3 regions of the Paenibacillus sp. WG02 genome follow, and region 2 is predicted to be linked to each of the others. Evidence: predicted binding sites of a transcription regulator. Region 2 holds the regulator's gene; each other region holds the start of a gene.
What was found. The regulator Rex, encoded in region 2, represses fermentation and respiration genes when NADH is low (regulators of the CRP and FNR family bind a similar motif). The targets are predictions, from matches to a motif close to TTGTGAAATATTTCACAA.

Region 1 (3,173 bases), 1.9 Mb from region 2:
CATATTGCGGAAATGTTCTGGGTTTTGCTGGTTAATAGCGAAAAATACAAGAAGGCTTGCTAGAATTGTAGGTCCGCTCCAGAAAAGAGCATAGCCTCGTAAAATGCCAAAAGCGGGATAGTCTTTTGCTCTATTGGCATAGTAGGAAAGGAACATCGCCGAAATATAGAGGACGCTGACTAGCGATAGCAATATGACCGACCAAGTATAAGGACTCGCAAGCAACTTGCTCCAATCTAGCCAAATCATGCCGTTCTGTTCAACGATAATGCCGCCTTCCGAAATGGTTAGGACCGTTGAAAGAGTTGCAGGAATGAGCAAGCCAGTTGCTCCATAAAGCAGCATGTACCATTTGTTATCCTTGGAACCATAGTTGCTGAAAGCGTAGTAAGCTCCACGTATGGCTAATAATATGATAGCTAAACTGCCTGGTACAAGTAACGCGGTGCCATAATAACGTGCAGTTTCAGGGAAGAAACCAATCATGCCGACGTAGAAGAAAACTAGGAATACATTGGTAACCTCCCAGACGGGAGATAAATATCTCTCAATAATCTTATGAATGATATGCTTTTTCATCGTAATAACCGAATAGTAACTGAAGAAGCCTGCACCAAAGTCAATGGATGCCACAATTAAATATCCGTATAGGAAAATCCACAAAACCGTGATTCCGATAAATTCTAAACTCATTCTTTGGTCCTCCCCCCGAAAATACCAAGTGCAATCAGTTCATCTGCGACATCGTTTTTTCTAAAGAGTTTGGATAATACTTTTACTGCGGTCAGAGCTAAAACGAGATAAAGTAAACAGAACAGCAGTAGCATCGTATCCACGTCTTGTGAAGTTGTAGCGGCATCTGCTACCTTCATATATCCACGCAATATCCATGGTTGGCGACCAACCTCCGCGTAAAACCATCCACATTGAATGCCTAGCATGGAAAGAGGACCACAAACAACGATAATCGCTAGAAGCCATCTAGGATAAGGTTTACGGGACTTTTTGCGGGCATACCACATATGACAAATGGCAACGGCAATCACAAACATCCCTATAGCAACCATGGCATCAAAGAAATAATGTACGTATAAAGGAGGACGGAGATCTTTGGGAATCTCATTCAGCCCTTTAACCTCGGTTCCGGGAGTTCCACCTGCCAAGATACTTAGTGCATAAGGAATTTTCAACGCATATTTAACCTCATTATTTTTAGTCAAAATACCGCCAAGAACGAGCGGTGCATTCGTAGCCGTTTCAAAATGCCACTCTGCCGCGGCAAGTTTTTCAGGCTGAGTATGAGCTAGAAATTTGGCTGATAGATCACCGATCATTGCCGTAGATATGGCGAACACGAGCCCAACCGTGACGGTCAGCTTTAAAGCTTTCTTGGCATATAAAGTGTCCCCCTTTTTCCTGAGAAGGGAATAGGCCGCTACAGCAGCCAAGATGAATGCGCTGGTCATGTAGGCAGAGGAGAGTACATGTGCCACTTTGGTAGGCATGGATGGATTAAACATAGCTAGAATCGGCTGTACATTCGTAATCAAGCCATCTTTTAGCGTGAAGCCTTGCGGCGTATTCATGAAGGCATTCACAGTCGTAATAAAAAACGCTGAAGCAGAGGAGCCAATGACAACTGGCACGAGTAGTAACAGATGATGTTTAGGTTTTAAACGTTCCCATGTATATAAATAAATCCCTAGGAAGATAGCCTCGATGAAAAAGGCAAAAGTCTCTAGAAATAACGGAAGCGCAATGGCTTGCCCAGCAATCTCCATGAACTTCGGCCACAACAGGCTGAGTTGAAGCCCGATAGCCGTACCCGTAACCACCCCGATAGCAACGGTGATAACGAATCCCCGAGCCCATCTTCGTGCCAGCAAGGCATAATAGGGATCTTTACGTTGAATGCTGGCTAACTCAGCTAACATAATCATGACCGGAACACCAACGCCGATGGTAGCGAAAATGATATGAAATGCCAGTGTAGTCTCAGTGAGTAGGCGGCTATAAAATACAGAATCGTAGATTGGCATATGGACTCATCTCCTCAGTAGCTTGCATAGGTTCAAAAAAACTTGCGGATAAAAGAGAGCAGCATGACAAAAGCAACAATGAACATCAGATACATCAATTGTTTTTCATGTTTTCGAGATTGGTTCAAGGGGTATCACCTTCTGTTTTCAATTTGATTTGTTATATATTTCTATCTTACTCGATGTATGTGATTTTTTTCACATAATATGTGAATACGGTTTGAACAAAGTATTACAACTTTATTAACATAGGAGTCGAGAACTAAAAAATGAAAAAAGAACCAAGCGCTCCATAAAGCCGCTTGGTTCTTAGTTAAACAATCCATTACGTTGAAGAAGGGTCCTTGAAATATTCCCCTCGCTTCAGGGCATCGACAAACTGCTGAAGCCATTCGTAATAGGTATGTCCATGCCGAAGTTTATATAAATCTTGAAGAGCAAGATTGCGTTCCTGGTCTGTTATATGCTCGTCTAAAATCATTTCTGTCAATTCAGGAAGAGCTTTATTAATGGCTTCTGTCATAACATTGATTTCACGCTGGAGCTTGAGCGTGAAGAAGTTTTGAAACGCAAGAAAAAAATCAACCTCAGCAGCATACAGTTCTTTTCGCTCCTGCTTTTCCTCTAGCTTTTTTACCATTTGGGATTCTACCAATGATCTAACCGCATAGCTCATGTTGCTTTTACTCATATTCATTCGAATTTTCATCTCATCGAGAGTCATCGGCCGATTTTCAAAGAACATAATCCCGTATAATTGACCGGATGAATGAGTGGCTCCGTACAAATCCATCGTTTCTGCAATAGCATCAATGATGTCTTGTCTGATACGCACCCGTTGTTCTGATGCTTGATTTTCTTCTTTTTGAGACATTAGTTTTCACTTCCCTATTCCTGATCGACTGATAGATTCAATAGATTTTGTTTGTAGTACATATATTATAGCAAAAAAACACACTTGAGATAGATAAGGAAAATGTTTTTGTGGATTTACATAATCTTAATGTTGAGTTAACGCTCGGTTGACACAAAAAAGAGATTCATAGTGTACAATAAATTTTGTACAGAGTAGTCATGAAGAAAAAAATGGTAATAAAATCTCATTAATTCAAAATTTTTTGAACATATAGAGAT
Region 2 (3,173 bases):
CATGCAAATTCCTGAGCATACGGTTGCTATTAATTCCCTCGAGAATGACGGAGACCGTTTGATGCGCGAAGGGATTCGTCAAATTTTCATCACACGCAAAGACCCGTATGAAGATTTTAAACTAAAAGAAATCTATGAGCGTTTGGAAGAAACAACAGATGCTTGTGAAGATGTAGCCAATATCCTTGATAGCGTTGTACTTCGTTATTCATAAGACACATTCGTGTCCTATGTGGTACGAAGATAGTTTTCCATATGGAAAACTCTTAGGAGGAAATCATGTTAACTTATTTAATCGTCATCGTTGTGCTCGCCTTACTTTTTGACTTCATTAATGGATTTCACGATACGGCAAATGCGATTGCAACATCCATTTCCACACGAGCCTTAAGTCCGCGTGTAGCCATCGCCATGGCTGCCACACTCAACTTTGTCGGAGCCATGGTTTCCTCTAAGGTTGCCAAAACCGTTGGTGGAAGCATTGCCAACCCAGCCAAAATTGAACACGGCGTTGAAATCGTCATCGCTGCCTTACTTGCCGCCATCATTTGGAACTTATTGACATGGTATCTGGCCATTCCTTCATCTTCTTCGCATACACTTCTTGGTTCTCTAGCCGGAGCAGTTATCGCTGGCGCCGGAGTTCATGCAGTGAATTGGAGTGGTTTTACGCAGATTATTATCATTTTGATTCTATCGCCGATTATTGCTTTCGCCCTGGGTTACTTAATTATGATCTTGATCAAGTACATCATTTTATGGTCTGGTAACACATCAAGATCGAAGCTAAATCGCTTATTCCGTACCTTGCAAATTTTATCCGCGGGATTGCTTTCCTACTCCCATGGCGGTAACGATGCACAAAAAGCAATGGGTATTATCGTATTTGGTTTAGTAGCAGCTGGTGTTCAAACAGACTTGGAAGTACCGATCTGGGTGAAAATTGCTGCCGCTTTAGCCATGGGGCTTGGAACATCCATCGGTGGATGGCGAATTATTAAAACCGTTTCCGGTAAAATAGTTAAAATCGAGCCCATCAATGGCTTTGCTTCGGACTTAACGTCATCACTCGTTATTCAATTCTCTACCTTTTTGGGTAAACCATTGTCAACGACGCATGTTATTTCCTCCGCGATTATCGGGACAGGCAGTGTCATGCGCTTCCATGAAGTTCAATGGGGCACGGTTGGACGCATGTTGATCACTTGGGTTATTACGATTCCGATCAGCATCGCTCTCGCATTCTCGATCTACTTCGTTTTGTTCAGACTCATTTTCTAAAAATAAAGGCACGACCCAAGCTAATCGGGTCGTGCCTTTTTCTAATCCAAATAATAAGCTAAGCTTTGCAATTCGGTTGTAAAATCCGCATGGTGCACTCGCACTTCGGGAGGAACCTTAATAATGACGGGAGCAAAATTCAGTATCGCTTCAATCCCGCAATCTACGAATTGATTGGCTACATTTTGAGCTTCGTTCGCTGGGACCGTTATGATGCCTATGCGGACGCCTAATTCAGATAAAACCTTCTTCATCTCATGCATCGGTTGAACGATTAGGTTGTTGATCGATTCCCCGGCCTTGCTTGGCATTGCATCGAATACAGCGACAATCTTCATATCATTGCGTAAATAAGTATTATAATTGCACAAAGCGCGGCCTAGATTACCCGCTCCAACAAGAGCTACTTGAATATGGCGATCCAACTTCAGGATCTGTCTAATTTTTTCAATCAAGTAAGCAATGTCATAGCCGATTCCCTTTTTCCCGAATTCTCCAAAATAAGCCAAATCCTTACGAATCTGAGCCGGATTCAGATCGAGCTTTTGACCCAAATCCTGCGAGGATACCGTCGATACATTTTTCATTGCAAGTTCATTCAGAAAGCGTAAATAAATGGGCAGCCTCCTGACGACTGCTTCCGATATTTTTTGTGTTTTCAACTTTACGCCTCCCCCATCCACTCTTCAATCCTAGGTAACATTTGCTCAGTCGTCATATGCTCAATCTTCGGACCAGGCAATGAATAAAGGAAGTGCTTGCCATAATACGTATCAATCACTCGAGTATCATAGATGATAACGATGCCTTTATCGGATGCACGTCTGACAAGCCGGCCAAAGCCCTGCTTAAATCGAATGACAGCCTGCGGAACTGAAAATTTCATAAATGGATTTTCGTTGCGTTTCTTTATATTTTCACACTTAGCTTCAACTAGAGGGTGATTCGGAGGTTGAAACGGCAAACGGATAATAGCAAGACAGCTGAGTGCATCTCCAGGAATGTCGACACCCTCCCAGAACGAGCTGGTGCCCAACAGGACGCACATTTTATTATCTTGGAACATCCGGGTCAGTTTACTCCGATTGCCGCTGTCTACCCCCTGCCCGAGCACGGTAATCCCATGAGGCTTCAAATGGTCCTTCATCCCCGCATAAATTTGCTTAAGCATGCGATTCGACGTGCACAAAATCAACATTCGTCCTTTTGTAATACGGGCCACATCACTAAGCGAATCAATTAGCGCGTTGATAAAAACAGGATCACCTGCACCTTTGATCATTGGGAAGTCGCGAGGAATTACGACGAGTGCTTGCTCTCTGTAATTGAATGGAGATGGCAATTGAACGGTTTTCAATTTGCCCGATTCTTCATCCTCAGGAATGGCTAACCCTAATTGATCTGCTGAATATTGAAAAGATTTATTAACAGACAATGTCGCGGAGGTCAGGATAATACTGTCTTTGGTCTCAAAGAAATGCTGCTGCAGCAGACCGCTTACATCGGTAGGCACGGATACAAGCTGCAGAGACTTCGATTTGGCGTAGGTACCCGCTTCCATCCAATACACATAACCCTCATCGGCCATTTTCATAAAAAAGTGCAGAGCATCTCGGTGATTATACAGTTCCTTTACCGTGCCATTCAAATCGGTGACTAAACCTTGGACCCCGAAGACTTCCTGCATGTCCTTCACTTCATTTAACAATTTATCCAGCGTGCGGAGTAAATCATTGGCATTCAAATAAATATTGTCTTCCATAATCAAAAGCTCTCGCCACTCGGGTGGAAGCGTTTCGGACTTCATCCGCAGTACATACTGTGAGTTTTCCGATTGCGAAGGATCGCTTCTTGAAGATAACAACTCATAGAGCGCTTCGCTGAGCCGATCC
Region 3 (3,173 bases), 2.1 Mb from region 2:
TATAACGCCCACACTACTAATATGAATAGGTGTTGTTTTATGTTTAAGCACGGTTACATTTAATTTACTTTGCCTTACATAGGGTTTAGCCCAACAGGAGTTATATAGAATTAAGGGTATGAATCGTTAGTTATTTGATAATGACTCTCCTTCCTTTTCATAGCCTGTTATCTTCTCTCTAACAATAGTCACTTTGCCACCACTGTTCATCAAGGTCGTTTTAACATCACCTATTTTACAATCTTCACAGACCCAACTGTTCTCTAACTTCCTAAACCCATTCGTCGTACCGCATTGTTCGCAAGTAATCATTTATCAACAACTCCTATCATTCATTATGGCTGCTTATAATGTACTACTTATCAAATTCACACTCTATGAGATATGTCACAGATTTGTTCTATTTTCTGTGATCAATCTCACTGACTCGTGCAATGAAAAAGAATACACTTTGTGTAAAACACTACCTAGGAGGTTCAACACATGGGGTACTATTCACATACTTCCGTTAGTAATGAAATTGCCAATTACATGCATTGGCACTGGATGTTGGATAATCAGTTTCGTTTATTCGATAGACTTCATTACGATATCGATCATAAATTGAAGATTCTCAATGGACTTGCAAGTAACATAGAGTCCGAAATAACTTCGGCAATGCGGATACATTTCATCAAAAAAATGATTGAAGAAGTCAGAGGATTATTGGATGAACTTTCTCTTCTTGAAAAAAAAGAGAGGGATATGCTTTTACTTACGTCTGTTCCTTTTGCTAAAATTAATATAGAAACGAACGAAACGTTCGAATCAGAAGTTGAGTATCTTCTTCCCATGTTAAGAATGTTTTATCAAAAGACTCTGCGTATGACCCCATTGCCAAACAAAAAAGAAGCCAAAGAGTTAAGCCGATGCTTAAGGTTAACTATTCAACCAATTGAAAATCACATGGATCGAATAGAAAAAGAATGGTACCCGGCCATATTGGAATGGCTGCAGTAAACATTTGTTGAACTGACTTTAGATACAGATTCCACTACACTCTAGTTAGAATGACGATAAACCAATGCATAAACTCCCGAGACAAATAGAGCCCCTCCGATTAAATTCCCCATGTAAACCGGCACCAGATTTCCCATAAAATCGATCCAGGTTGCCTGGTTTGCAAAAATTGCCGCAGGAATGACAAACATATTGGCAACGACGTGTTGAAACCCGATCGCTACAAAAGCCATTGTTGGGAACCATATACCCATTATTTTACCTGCATCATCATCTGTCCCATAGGCTAACCAGACTGCAAGCCCAACTAACATGTTACAGCCAATACCGGATAAAATAGCTGTGGAGAATGGCTCTGCCGTTTTCGCGTGGACAAGTTTTACTAGTTTAGTCAAATAAACACCATGTTCTGTTAAACCAACTTGATGCCCGAATACATAAGCGATGAACACTGCTCCCAGGAAGTTTCCAACTGTTATTACAGCCCAATTATTTACAAGCTGGTGAAATTTGATCTTTCCGGAAAAGAACGCGGCAGGAACTGCCATCATATTCCCAGTAAGAAGCTCGCCGCCAGCAATGATCGTTAATATCAGACCCAACGGAAAAAAAGCAGCTCCTACTATGCTGCCTACGTCATTCCATGGATCCGGGAATACGCTACTAACCCTGATATACAGCAAAAAGCCCAAAGCAATATAAGCACCACCTAAAAAACCGAGAACGAGCTGCTTCCTATACCCAAACTGTACCTTTTTCACTCCTGCTTCCACAGTGCGTTCCCATATCTGCTCCTGCTTCATAAATCCCATGCTGATTCCCCCTCCACGGCCATTTACTTTAGTTTAGAGCAGCATTGTATAAAAGTATGTGAACTAAATCACATGTAAAGGGGGCCGAAAAAGGACATATCTCCATCAGATTCAAGGATCACATCCTTTTACAAATAGTACAATCGAAAAATCATTATTCGGACGAAAAACACCTGAAATCATGAGGAAGAACAAAAAAATGAGGAGGCAAGAACCTTGCTACCTCATTTTTTTCTGTGTCCCTAAGTGAAATTTATTTGACGACCAGTACAGGGAGCTTTGCATGCTGAACAACATTGTGACTGACACTGCCAAGAACAAATTCACCAATACTATTAAGACCTCTACTGCCAACAATAATAAGATCGGCTTGAATTTCATCTGCATATTTCAGAATTTCTTTCGTAATCGAACCGCTTCTCACTTCAATATGAATATTCGAAAAATCAGCAATTTGTTCTTTGATTTTCCCAATGACTTGCTCGGAGTAATCTAAATAATTGTTTTCAATGACAATTGGCGGTATAACAACGGAAGATCCTAGCACATACGTGGGTAGATTAAAGATATGAATAATATCTAATTTTGAAAAATGATTCAATTTGGCCAACTTCAATGCAGAATCGAGCGCTTTATCTGAAGCTTCGGAGCCATCGTAGGCTACTAATATTTTCGAATATAGCATGTCACATTCACCTCGTTTGTTTGATACCTTCATCATATCTCTTTCTAAGTTAAAACGATGTGAGGAAGATCACAATATTCTTTCTAAAAACCGAAATGGACTTTATAAACCAATTGCGCCGCAATGTCAGTCTGATCTGAGAATCGTACCATGCTCTGAATTTATTAAGCTCGTATGTTCTTCTCCCCTTAAGGGAATGGCCAGAAATTGATGTTCATTCATATACATTTGCATATAGCCTTGGTCTTCGGAAATGCGTATCTTTTCAAGTTTCATTTTTTTCGGAGGTGCTAAAGGGTCGAGTCCTGCCTGATCCTCGATGTGCACCTCAATCTGAGAGCCAAGCCACCGTGATAATTTTTCTTCCCATTTCATATATGTGCCTCCTTCTTTAAGCGGCAGCAGCCCGCATCTACTTTTGGCGATACCTTCACCTGGTAACTATATACCAAGTTCCTTTTCCCACACGATCGGTTAATTGAATGTTCATTGCCATGTTAAATCCTCCTGTTCCGTCTTAAGCTTTTGCTTGAATATTACTTAGCATTTGGTTCGCAACCGGGAAAAACATCTCTTCTTCGGATAGCAGATGCTCCGATAGTACAGAACAAGCGACACTAAGCAGCGAGATCGCCTTTTTCAGCTTTATGCTGTCGGCCCCTTTGCATTGGTCCGCA

Region 1: the regulator Rex is predicted to act here: its motif matches at 2,226-2,243, upstream of ACBP55_RS14375 (cytochrome ubiquinol oxidase subunit I).
Region 3: the regulator Rex is predicted to act here: its motif matches at 1,868-1,885, upstream of ACBP55_RS13455 (formate/nitrite transporter family protein).

What each region holds. Positions count from the first base shown of each region.
Region 1 is NZ_AP036016.1:3,258,498-3,261,670, forward strand. Features, by position in the region: gene ACBP55_RS14370 (cytochrome d ubiquinol oxidase subunit II) at 1-693, opposite strand, end outside; gene ACBP55_RS14375 (cytochrome ubiquinol oxidase subunit I) at 690-2,039, opposite strand; gene ACBP55_RS14380 (GbsR/MarR family transcriptional regulator) at 2,365-2,913, opposite strand.
Region 2 is NZ_AP036016.1:5,122,059-5,125,231, forward strand. Features, by position in the region: gene ACBP55_RS23315 (DUF47 domain-containing protein) at 1-214, shown strand, start outside; gene ACBP55_RS23320 (anion permease) at 280-1,281, shown strand; gene ACBP55_RS23325 (redox-sensing transcriptional repressor Rex) at 1,323-1,943, opposite strand; gene dinG (ATP-dependent DNA helicase DinG) at 1,946-3,173, opposite strand, start outside.
Region 3 is NZ_AP036016.1:3,021,694-3,024,866, reverse strand. Features, by position in the region: gene ACBP55_RS13465 (hypothetical protein) at 127-312, opposite strand; gene ACBP55_RS13460 (hypothetical protein) at 484-999, shown strand; gene ACBP55_RS13455 (formate/nitrite transporter family protein) at 1,041-1,811, opposite strand; gene ACBP55_RS13450 (universal stress protein) at 2,065-2,496, opposite strand; gene ACBP55_RS13445 (hypothetical protein) at 2,623-2,871, opposite strand; gene ACBP55_RS13440 (hemerythrin domain-containing protein) at 3,014-3,173, opposite strand, start outside.